2 regions of the Microbacterium endophyticum genome follow, and region 1 is predicted to be linked to the other one. Evidence: predicted binding sites of a transcription regulator. Region 1 holds the regulator's gene; the other holds the start of a gene.

Region 1 (5,985 bases):
TGTCCGCGTCTGCGGGGGCGACTGGCTCGGGGGCATGACCAATTCGGTATCGCCACAGGTTCCAACGACCGGTCGGATCGTCGCAGAACGTGATCTCCGTCGGGCTGCTCCACACCGGCTGGAGCGGCGCGGAACCGCTGCCGCCGGCTACCACGATGGTCGAGCCGATGTCGGAGCCCGCAAGAGTCGTTATGCGAAGTGTGGTTTGGTCCCAGGGCATGTCGGGGTGGTTCCACGCTATCCAGGCAAGGAGGGTGCCATCCGGCGACAGGGCAGGCTGGGCCGCGAAATCAGAGCCGGATGCCAGCACGCGCAGTGCGTTCTCGCTGCGGGCAGCTGAGCCATCGAGGGGGATGCTCACGATGTCGCGTGCTGGCACTTTTCGTTCGGAAGTGTGACGCTCACGTACCGCAAGCAACACGTCAGCGTCGAAGCGAAGACCACCATAGCGGGCTCCCTCTTCGACAGGGGTCAGCGGGTATGGCGAGCTCCCAGGCTCCATCGCCCAGACACGATCGTCGGAACGTTCGCTGAAGAGAAGAATTCCGCTGGTTGTGACGGTCCACGCGCCGCCACCGTACTCGTGTACCCGGGAACGTGCATTCCACGGGGCAGGCAGGATGTCTTCGACCGCGCCGTTGACGCGTCGACGGCGTACGGTCGTGCGTCCGCCTTCTGCTGGGAGTCCTTGACCCCACCAGACGTCGTCACCAACGAACCGTGCACCGTCAAAACGAGCAGAAGATGTGGCTGCATCGGACGCGCTGAGTGGTGAAGGCCAGGAACCATACGGGAGTTGTTTCGGCACTTAGCTCTCCACTGGCGCGTCGACAGAAGTGACGCTCGATTCGGCGTCCGAAGGTTGGCGGCTCAAAAGAGACACGATAAGCCACGTCATCAGCCCGATTGCAGCGGTCAGGATGACATCGCCGAATGTGAGGGGGCGTAGGAAAAACAGGGTGAGAACGGTCAGAGCGATAAGGATAATTCGCACCAGAATTCGTTGCTGTGCGAGCCAGATCCCGAAAACGCCGGTGTTGAGGCCGCGGCGCTGCAGCCCTCGACGCGCACTCGTTGTTAGTGAGTCGCCCAGGGCGCGAGTGCGCACCGCGGGGCTCCACCTACCACTGAGCCAAGCGGCGAGGGCAACGACCACGCCAAGGAAAACGAGTACGAGCGCGGTATCCCGCATGCCTCCGACGACGATGAAATAGACGGACTGCAGGGTCGCCGCAGGTATTCCGATGGAGCCAGCGTTGAGGCCAATGACCACATTGGCACCAGTGAGGGTCGCTGCGAGCGCACCGGCACCGAGCGCAATACCGATTCCGGCACCCATGAGGGCAGTTGTTCGTCGCCGTGCGATCAAAATGCCGATAGCCAACATCGCCATGGCGGCGAACGGCAGCCAGTAGCCGACGGTTGCCGCGAGGTTGTAGACCGCACTGAGAGCTAGCAGTGCATCGGACTGCGCGATCACGATCGTCGTGTCGATCGCGGGGATCGCTGAGGCGAAACTGAAGCCCCTGTCGGTCATTCGGGTCTTGAGTTCTTCGATGATTGGTCCGAGTTGGATGCCGAGCTGACCTTTGTCGTCTATCGAGACTGCTCCCGACCCATCGTTGGTCGCCACCGCTACCAGCGATTTATGGCTTGCTTCTAGTGCTGTCCGCCACACAGAAGAAAAGGCATCAGAGCTAACGATCTGCGAAATCGACGACTCGATGAGGCTCTTTACGCCAGCAGCTGCGGGAGCGCGAAGAAGATCGACCGCGCTGCTTGCCGCTGCCGGAAGATCCAGCGTGCTGAGTCCGTCGAAAAGATCATTCGTCAACCCATCGATATCTACGGCATTGTCGATTGCCGCCGTGGCCTGGTCGATGATCACTGTCTGAACTCCGGGATCATCGATCAGCGGGGCAAACGTCGACACGAAGCTGTCTTCGTCGACGAGCTGCACGCGTGCCCAGCTGCCAACGACAGACACTGGAATGATGACGGCCGCCATCGTGAGGCAGAGCGCCGAGATGAGTCCACGCCACCAACTGTGGCGTCGCTTCTCGCTGAAAGCATTCTGACTGCTCACGGTCAAAGAGCTATCTCGCAGTGACGCATTCTCGGCCTGCAACAGCGCGATCTTCGTTCGCAGCTCGTCAAGCTCAGTGGTCATGTGCTCAACCTTCCCCTGGTTGACGCCCAGACTAGCGATCTCTCGGTATCGCGCTACACCGCGCGGAGGATTGCGACGACTTTCCCGAGGACAACGGCCTCGTCACCGAGGATAGGCTCGAACGCGCTGTTACGGGGGAGCAGCCAGGTGTGGCCGTCACGCTGGCGGAATGCCTTGACCGTCGCTTCGCCGTCGAGCATCGCGGCCACGATGTCGCCGTTGTTTGCTGTTGGCTGCGAACGAATGACCACCCAGTCGCCGTCACAGATCGCGGCATCGATCATGGACTCTCCCGACACCTTCAGCATGAAGAGATCGCCCTTTCCGACGAGCTGGCGGGGGAGCGGAAAGATCTCATCGACCTGCTGCTCCGCAGTGATCGGAACACCGGCCGCAATCCGCCCCACCAGCGGGACAAGAGCGGCGTCGCCGACGGGCGGCGCTGAGTCGGCTGGATTCTCGCCGGAAACGCCGGGGAGATCGATCAATACTTCCATTGCTCGAGTCTTTCCAGCGTCGCGCCGCAGGTAGCCGCTCAACTCAAGTTGATTGAGCTGATGAGTAACGCTTGACAACGATTTGAGCCCCACGGCGTCACCGATTTCGCGCATGCTCGGCGGGTACCCGTGAGCGCTGATCGAGCGCTGAATAACTTCGAGAATCGCGATCTGCTTGTCGCTCAGGCTCTTGCGCCGACGGGTCTGCGGACGCTGTGCGCCGGCGGATGTGTCGCTCATGATGATGGCTCCCGTCTCGCGGCCGTCCGGCAGCGGTATTCGAATGTCGGAGGTTGGTGATGTGCTCCGTGTATCGAAACGGTATCCGTATTTGAGCCTGAACATGCACAACGTGCCGCGTGTCGCGTTCGATCGGTTTCCGAAGTAGTTGCAGCTTGACTGTTTTGTAAATCGAAGATAGCTTCGGAAGAGAAGTTCGTACTGAGTGCTCCTGGCCGAGTGCTCAGTACGAAACTTCCTCGCCAGATGGGAGTCAGAATGACCACGATCAGCGCATCACCTTTCTTGTCCACCGCGCCAGCCACGCGTCACACTGCAACACGCTTGCGTATGACGCAGCGCGGACGCCGCGTTCTGCTGTCGGTTGCTGCGACGCCGATCGCCGTCGCGTTGGCATTCGCGCTGCTCAGTGGAGGATCAGCGCTTGCTTCACGTGACAACGGTGCAGCTATTGGCACTTTCGAGACGATCACTGTCGCTACAGGTGACACGCTCTGGGCGATTGCTGAGGAGATCGCCCCGGCGGCTGATCCTCGCGATGTCGTCGATGCACTCATCCGTTTCAACTCGCTCGATGGCGCCGTGGTCGCGGCAGGTCAAACGCTCGCTATTCCGTCTGAATACTCCGCAGCGCAATAGCCGGGTACCTCGTCTCTCTCAACTTTGAAGAGGACCCGCGGTGCGGAAGTACCATAGAGCGGGTGAGCGTTCGTCTAGAAGACCTGCCCCTCCGCGATGACTTGCGCGGGATGACCCCCTACGGTGCACCTCAGGCGCCCCTCCCTGTGGCGCTCAACGTCAACGAGAACACGCACCCAGTCCCGGCTGATGTTGCTGATGACATCCTCGATTCGATTGCGCTGGCTCTTCGTGACATCAACCGGTATCCGGACCGGGAATTCACAGCACTGCGAGAAGGCTTCGCGGAGTATCTCGGTCATGGTTTGACCGCAGATCAAATTTGGGCAGCAAACGGTTCGAATGAAGTCCTGCAACATGTGTTGCAAGCATTCGCCGGCCCAGGACGAAGCGCAATGAGCTTTGCGCCCACATACTCGATGTACCCCTTGCTCGCCCGCGCTTCGGGGACAGCATGGGTTGCCGGTCAGCGGGATTCTGACTTTTCCCTGACCGCTCACAGCGCCGCATCGCAGGTGCGAGAGGCCGCACCCGATGTGGTCTTTCTCTGCTCTCCGAATAACCCGACGGGTACTCCGATGCCCCTCGACGTCATCGAGGCGGTATACGAGGTCGCTCCAGGGATTGTCGTTGTCGATGAGGCATATCAAGAGTTCGCTCCTCGCGAGGAACGATCGGCGCTGACACTACTGCCGGGTCGCGAACGACTCATCGTGTCGCGCACAATGAGCAAGGCGTTTGCGTTCGCTGGCGCGCGAGTGGGATACCTCGCGGCAGACCCGGCGGTAACAGATGCGTTGCGTCTCGTACGACTTCCCTATCACCTCAGTAGCCTTACGCAGGCTGCAGCTACTGCGGCACTTCGCCATGCACCGGTAATGCTGCAGATGGTCGACGAAATCGTGTCGCAGCGCGACCGTATTTCTGCCACCGTCGAGGCGCTCGGATATGAGGCACACGCTTCATGGACCAACTTCGTGCTCTTCGGCGGTGTCGAAGATACGTCCGTTACATGGCAGGCGCTCTATGACCGTGGCGTACTCATCCGTGATGTCGGAATTCCCGGTCACTTGCGGGTATCAGCAGGCACTGATGAGGAGACGACGGCATTCCTCGACGCGCTGGCGTCGGTACACTCAGGCTCATGACGTCCTCGACTCCCGTGGCTACTAGAACCGCCGCTGTGCACCGCGAAACCAGTGAATCTCATGTCGAGCTCGAGCTCGATCTCGACGGTAGCGGCCGCAGCGCGATTGACACGAGTGTGCCGTTTTTCGATCACATGCTCACTGCTTTCGCCAAGCACTCGCTCACCGACCTGACAGTGCGCGCCTCCGGTGATACCCACATCGACGCTCACCACACCGTCGAAGACGTGTCGATCGTTCTCGGGCAAGCCATCCGCACGGCCCTCGGCGATAAAGCGGGTATCTCGCGTTACGGTGACGCCCTCGTCCCGCTAGATGAAGCCCTCGCGCAGGCGGTGGTAGATATCAGCGGACGCCCTTACCTCGTACACTCCGGGGAACCGATTGGCTTCGAACACCACTTAATTGGCGGGCACTTCACCGGCGCGCTGGTGCGACACAGCTTCGAAGCGATCAGTTTTCACGCAGCTCTCACAGTGCACATTCGTGTGCTGGGCGGACGCGATCCTCATCACATTGCGGAAGCGGAATATAAGGCCTTCGCCCGCGCTTTCCGTCAAGCGAAGTCCCTCGATCCACTGATCGAGGGTGTTCCCAGCACGAAAGGTGCCCTGTGAGTGATAGGCCCGTTGTTGCAGTTCTCGACTACGGTTCGGGAAACGTGCACTCAGCGGTCAAGGCGCTCATCGCCGCTGGTGCAGATGCCCGCCTTACCAAAGATCGCGCGCTCGTTACCGATGCTGACGGACTCGTTGTTCCGGGAGTCGGTGCGTACCGCGCCGTCATGGACGCGCTGCGAGCGAGCCGAGGCGACGAACTCATTGACCGTCGCCTTGCCGGGGGGCGTCCGGTTCTCGGAATCTGCGTCGGGATGCAGGTACTTTTTGGCCGCGGGGTCGAGCGGGGCGAGGACACCGAGGGACTGGGGCAGTGGCCAGGAGTCGTGACGGAGCTCGACGCGCCGATTCTGCCGCACATGGGATGGGACACCGTTCGTGCAGGTGAGAATTCGCAGCTCTTCCGGGGCATCGAGCACGAGCGCTTCTACTTCGTGCACTCGTTCGCCGCTCAGGCGTGGCACCTTGAAACGATGCCGCCGTTTCCGTCACCGGCTCTGACCTGGTGCGACTACGGCTCTCCATTCCTTGCCGCAGTCGAGAACGGTCCGTTGTCCGCGACACAATTTCACCCCGAGAAATCAGGGGCCGCAGGCATTCGTCTGCTTTCCAACTGGATCAAGGGGCTACCTACGGGCTAGTCTCTCAGCTTGTGCCCTGGGACGCGCGACCGC
Region 2 (5,985 bases), 1.0 Mb from region 1:
CAGTGTCGACACCGGTTGGATCACCGACGAACGCCCGCACCCGACGAAGGTGCGATTGGCCGAGGAGGGCTTTCACGCGCCCCTCGACCTCGTCGACGGTGCAGCGCGCGTGTACGACCCGATCGTGCGCGGCGAAGCTGGCGAAGACGTTTTCGGCGTCTTCCTGAAGGACTACGCTCCGGGTTCATGGTGACAACCTCGTCGGCGGCGCGCAGCGACCGGGTGGCGGCAGCGCTGCTGCTGCTCGCGACAGTTGCCGCCGTGGTCTGGGCGAACGTATCGACGGGCGGCTACGAGGGCTTTTGGTCGACGAGCATCGATATCTCGGTGGGCGACTTCGGCGCCGAATTCACGGCGCACGAACTGGTGAACGAGGGTCTCATGACCTTCTTCTTCTTTCTCGTCGGCTTGGAAGTGAAGCGTGAGTTCACGATCGGTGAGCTGACCTCACGCTCGCGGGCGATCGTGCCGATCGTTGCGGCCATCGCAGGGCTCGCGGTGCCGGCACTGATCTTTATCGCGATCAACGCATCGAGTGGGTCCGCGCATGCGTGGGGCGTTGTCATCTCGACAGACACCGCGTTCTTACTCGGTGCCCTCGCACTGATTGGGCCGAAGCATCCGGCACGCCTACGCACCTTTTTGTTGACGCTCGCGGTCGTCGATGACGTTGGCGCGCTCATCGTGATCGCTGTGTTCTACAACGAAGGCATCAGCCTGCTGCCGCTGGCTATCGCCATTGTGCTCTTGGTTTTGCTTGCGTTTGTGCGCTGGTTGCCTGCTGGCACCGGCATCGCCTACGCCATTGGTGGCATCGCGCTGTGGGTCGCCGTGTCGGCGTCGGGTGTGCACGCAACGCTCGCGGGTGTTGCGGTAGCGCTTATCATTCCGGTGTTTTCGCCGCGTCGCGCCGAGGTCGAACGCACAGCCGACCTCACGCAGGCCTTCCGTGAGTCGCCGAACCCGGCGTATGCGTCTGCCCTGCAGCGCACGGTGCGAGGTGCGCTCTCGATCAACGAGCGGATCGACTCAGCGTGGCGGCCGTACATTCAGCTCGGGGTGCTGCCGATCTTTGCCCTCGCGAACGCAGGCGTCCACATCGACGTCGAGGTTCTGACAGCCGCCGTCACCTCGCCGATCACGTGGGGCATCATCGTGGCCCTCGTCGGAGGAAAATTCATCGGTATCACCGGTGCGACAACGCTCATGAAGCGCCTCGGCGTCGGCGAGCTCGCCCCCGGGCTCACCCTCCGACGTGTCGGCGGTGGTGCCGCACTGTCGGGCATCGGGTTCACCATTGCGCTGTTCCTTGTGCCACTGGCGATCAGTGACCCCGATCAGCAGGATCTTGCCCGGGTCGGGGTGTTGGCGGCATCCGTTATTGCCTTCGCTCTGGGCTGGGCGATCCTGTTCGTGGGCGACCGGTTGCGGCCGCCGCGGGCAGTTGGTGCCGTGCTCAACCGACCTGTTGACCCGGCACGCGACCACATTCGCGGGCCGGTCGATGCGCGCTACACAATCGTGGAATACGCCGACTTTGAGTGCCCGTTCTGCAGTCGTGCGACCGGATCAGTGGACGCCGTGCTCGCACACTTCGGCGAAGAACTGCGCTGGGTCTACCGGCACTTGCCGCTCAGTAGTGTGCACCCCCATGCCACTCTTGCCGCGCAGGCGGCAGAGGCTTCAGCGTTGCAGGACCGATTCTTCGATTTCGCACCGTTGCTGTTCGCACACCAAGACGAACTCGACGAAGATGGCTTGCGCCGACGAGCCGAAGAGATCGGGCTCGATATTGCGAGATTCAGCGCCGATCTGCATTCTGCCGACGCTGCTCGTCGAGTGGAAGATGATCGACTCGATGCCGAACTGATGGACCTACACAGCACCCCTACGTTCTTCATCGGCGAGAAACGCCACATCGGCCCGTACGATTCAGCATCGCTCATTCGCGCGATCGAGGGGCAATAGGCCGAAGGGCTAATGGGGGCGGGTGACGAGAGCCTGCACCGCGTTGAATGCGGCTGTTGGAGCCGGAAGAGCGAGAGCCTCTGCGCGCAGGTCCAACACGCGTGCGCGAGTTGCGGCATCCTCCATCAGCGCTCCCGCAGCCGATGCGATCAGGGCGGAATCCGCAGTAAGTGCGTTGAGGACAGTTCCCACACCAAGGTATTCCACGCGGTCACCTGTGAAGGGTTGATCGGCGCCCATCGGAAATACGATTTGGGGCGCACCGCCCGATACTGATCGCATGAACATGCCGCTACCTCCGTGATGAAGAACGACACTGGCACGCGGAATCAACGCTTCGAGATCGACGAACCTCTCTATGCGGATGTGCGCTGGCTGTCGTCCGAAGCGGGACGCATCGAGGTCACTACCGATTGTGACAACCGCTGGAACGTCGAGCGTGGCGAGGGCACCAAGAATGCGGTCGAAGAGATCCCCGGATTCGGTGTTGAATTCGGTTCCTAGCGTCGCAACTATTGACCCGTTCGGGTGGGGTTCTGGCCCGCGGTCAGGGCGCATCCACGTTGTGTGTGGAGGTGGCGGAAACTCCGCCGCACGCATTCTTGGCGCGAAAGGAATGACAAAGAGATCACCATGTAGCCTCAGCTGCGCGGAAAGTCCCAGATCGACGGAGAGTCGTCGCAGTGCGTCGCCGACACGGCTCTCGCGGACGAGTGCTCCTGATGCAATGACGGATACAACGACAACAGGAATCCCGGCTTCCGCACCTGCCGCCATCGCCCCAAAGTCGAGTTCGTCGCAGATGACAACGTCTGCTGTCGCGGCGCAGGCTGCAGCCGCTTCAAATGAGCTGAGTGCAGCGTCGCCAGCGAAATATTGAGCCACGACGTCGACCTCGGCCTCGCGGTTCACCGGTAGTAGCGAGGTGATCTGTTGGGCGGGAGACGAGCGACGATCATCGCGCGTCACGATACGGCGAAAGATGCCAGCCGGAGCCGCTTGGGCGCCAGACGAACGTCCGATCAGGGTGAGCTCATGCCCTGCCGCGGCCATCTCGCGCAGCAGCGGCATCTGCGGGAGTAGATGGCCCGCACCACCGGCGAAAGAGCAAAGAGCACGCACAGCCCAAGAATATGCGTCAATGATCAATGTTTCGGTGATCAGAACTTGCCTCCCCGTTGTGACGTGAGCCTGCGCGGAGGCGAAGGGTTCTGATCGATATCTCTCTTCTTCTTCTCCCCAAAAGTTTTTCAAGAAAGTTATCCACACCGGGGCTTTTCGGGCTGATTCGACGGGGTCAATGTCGGAGATATGTTCGATACTTGGAGCATGTCAGAGAACGAAACCGAGCAACAAGAAGCAGAAGCCCACGAGCTGTCTGCGTCCGTGGCGACGTTGATTTCGTTCGATCAACAGATCACTCAGATGCAGGCGGCACGCGCCGAGGTTCTCGCGAACATGGGACGCATCGCGCTTGCGCAGATGCGGCGGATGACATCGCGTGATTCACGTGATCGGGAGATTCCGATGCGTGCGGTTGCGGCAGAAGTTGGGGCGGCGTTGCGGTTGTCGGATCGCACCGCGCAGGCACGGATCGACGACGCGATCGAAGTGACTGGGGCGTACCCAGAGACGTTCGCGTCGTGGAGTGCGGGTCGCATTTCGGAGCGTCATGTGCAAGAAGTATTGCGGGCGGGCGTGAACCTCACGGATGCCGCAGCCAAATCCCGGTACGACCACGAAGTAGTGGTGGTCGCTGAGGTCGAGACCCCGGGCAGGCTGCGAGGCTTCGCTGCAGCACTTGCGGAGAAAGCACAGCCGCGGACGCTGCAGGAACGCTTCGATGATGCGAACGCGACCCGTACGGTGCGACTGTTTGATCTCGCGGATGGGATGAGTGCGCTGAACGCGGTGTTGCCGTCGGTGCAAGCGCATGGGATCTTCAACCGGCTCACGCAGCAGGCGCGGGCGTTGAAAGACTTCCGAGCGGGACGGTCGGACTACGGCACGAAACTTCACACCGAAGACGAGCCGGTGGATGATCGGCGGACGACGGATCAGATCCGCGCCGACCTGTTCTCCGACATGCTGCTGACATCAGTACCGAGCCTCGACCCACTCGCGGGGGATGACTGCGGCGGGCTGGGAGCGATCAAGGCGATCGTGCAGGTCACGGTTCCCGCGACGACGCTCGCGGGATCCTCATCGACACCCGCGGACCTATCCGGCCTCAGCCTGGTAGATCCGGAAAGTGCCCGGCGCCTCGCGGGTACTGCGCCGGGGTGGGATCGCGTGTTCACGCATCCCGTCACCGGAACCGTGGTCTCGGTTGACCGGTATCGACCGAACGATCAACTCAAACGGCAACTTCGGGCTAGGGATCAGCACTGCAGGTTCGTCGGATGCCGCATGCCCACCCACCGGTGCGATATCGACCACACAGTGGATGCAGCGCTCGGCGGGCCGACCCATCAACACAACCTCGCGCATCTGTGCCGAAGACACCACAGTTTGAAACACGCGAGCCGGTGGACGGTGAAACAACGCGGCGACGGAGTCCTCGAGTGGACATCACCGACCGGGCGCAACTACACGGATAAACCACCCGGCGTCGCATTCGAACCAGACCCGCCCACCTGACGGTATAGCGCCCACTTCTTCCCGGGTAACGCCCACCGCGTCAAGACTTAGACTGGAGTCATCCCCTGAACTCGCCGGGGAAACCGCTGCGCCCAGGAATTATCGTGTCATCAACGCCCGAACCCCGAACTTTCGAAGTTCGCCACGTGCAAATGGCGCGCGCCGCTTTCGCAGCGCTCGCTGCCCTGATGATCACTTTTTCGCCTGACCACTCGGCGTCGGTGGGGCTTAGCGTCTTCAGCGGGTTCGCCATCGCGACCGGCATTGTGCTGTTGCTGGCGTCATGGCTCGTCTATGCGGCCGGCACACGCTGGCCCGCAATCACGCTCGGTGTCTTCGCCGCAATCGCGGGAATGGCAAGTGGCATCGCGGGCCTACGCACCGCAACACTTTTCTTCAGCGTTGTCATCAGCTGGGCACTCGTGACAGGCCTCGTCGAAACCATCGCCGGATGGCTCGGCCGCAAGCGCGCAACGTCGACTGTCGTCAAGAATGAGTTTCGGGATTCGCTGACCGTCGGCATCCTGACTCTCGCTCTCGGCGTGGCGCTCCTGTTCGTGCCGGTCCAGTACGCCCTGCAGTACTACATCGAGGATGCCGGTCAAACCTTCACCCTCACCGGGATCACTATTGGTGTCGGATTACTCGGTGCGTACGCGGCGCTCGTGGCAGTGTTTCTCGCTATCGCGGCACTTTCGCCCCGACCAGCATCCGTCGAATCCGCGCAGACCGAAAAGCCGGGAGGCACGGCATGACAGATCGTCCGACACGTCGAGACCTCATGAAGCCCGCGCAACTGGTTGGTCTCGCGTTCGTCGCCGCGCTCTTTGGCGGCATTGTTGCGCTGGTCTCCATGGGTGCCTTTCAAGCGCGCCCAGCCGATGAGATCCAGCGCGCGATCATGGTAGGCCTCGTGGTCGCTGGAGTGACCTTCATCGTCACGCTCGTCATAATGGCGCTTCTCGTGCTCGCCGTTGACCCAGCCCAAATCGAGAAAACCGTCGACCGCGCCGTGCTGCTGCCGCCTGAAGAAACCACGGACTCCTCCGAATCGGCGTCGAACGACGACGAGACACCCGAGCGACAGTAAGCCCAAATCGGTCCCGCCGCGGTGGGATGCTGGTGCGATGAGAAGTCATCACGTGAGCAGAGTGATCTCGGCAACGCCGCACGAGGTGTACGCGTTCGCGTCGAACGTCGACAATTTGCCGACGTGGGCCGCCGGTCTCGCTCTCGCGGACGTCGTTCGCGATGGTGACGCTCTGCTCGTTGACTCGCCGATGGGTCGAGTAAAGATTCGTTTCGTCGAACCCAACGCCCTCGGCGTTCTCGACCACGACGTCACATTGCCATCGGGCACCGTGGTGACGAACGCCA

The links. The regulator LexA, encoded in region 1, represses DNA repair genes until DNA is damaged. The targets are predictions, from matches to a motif close to TCGAACANNTGTTCGA.
Region 2: G6N83_RS06465 (HNH endonuclease signature motif containing protein) is a predicted target of LexA. The motif match lies at 3,272-3,287, and genes of this name have one in related genera.

The regions. Positions count from the first base shown of each region.
Region 1 is NZ_CP049255.1:391,709-397,693, reverse strand. It holds gene G6N83_RS01925 (S9 family peptidase) at 1-808, opposite strand, end outside; gene G6N83_RS01920 (hypothetical protein) at 809-2,170, opposite strand; gene lexA (transcriptional repressor LexA) at 2,224-2,907, opposite strand; gene G6N83_RS01910 (LysM peptidoglycan-binding domain-containing protein) at 3,166-3,546, shown strand; gene G6N83_RS01905 (histidinol-phosphate transaminase) at 3,657-4,694, shown strand; gene hisB (imidazoleglycerol-phosphate dehydratase HisB) at 4,691-5,311, shown strand; gene hisH (imidazole glycerol phosphate synthase subunit HisH) at 5,308-5,952, shown strand.
Region 2 is NZ_CP049255.1:1,395,169-1,401,153, reverse strand. It holds gene G6N83_RS06480 (SDR family NAD(P)-dependent oxidoreductase) at 1-193, shown strand, start outside; gene nhaA (Na+/H+ antiporter NhaA) at 187-1,968, shown strand; gene G6N83_RS06470 (glycosyltransferase) at 1,978-3,090, opposite strand; gene G6N83_RS06465 (HNH endonuclease signature motif containing protein) at 3,298-4,608, shown strand; gene G6N83_RS06460 (acyl-CoA synthetase) at 4,713-5,363, shown strand; gene G6N83_RS06455 (amino acid transporter) at 5,360-5,698, shown strand; gene G6N83_RS06450 (SRPBCC family protein) at 5,751-5,985, shown strand, end outside.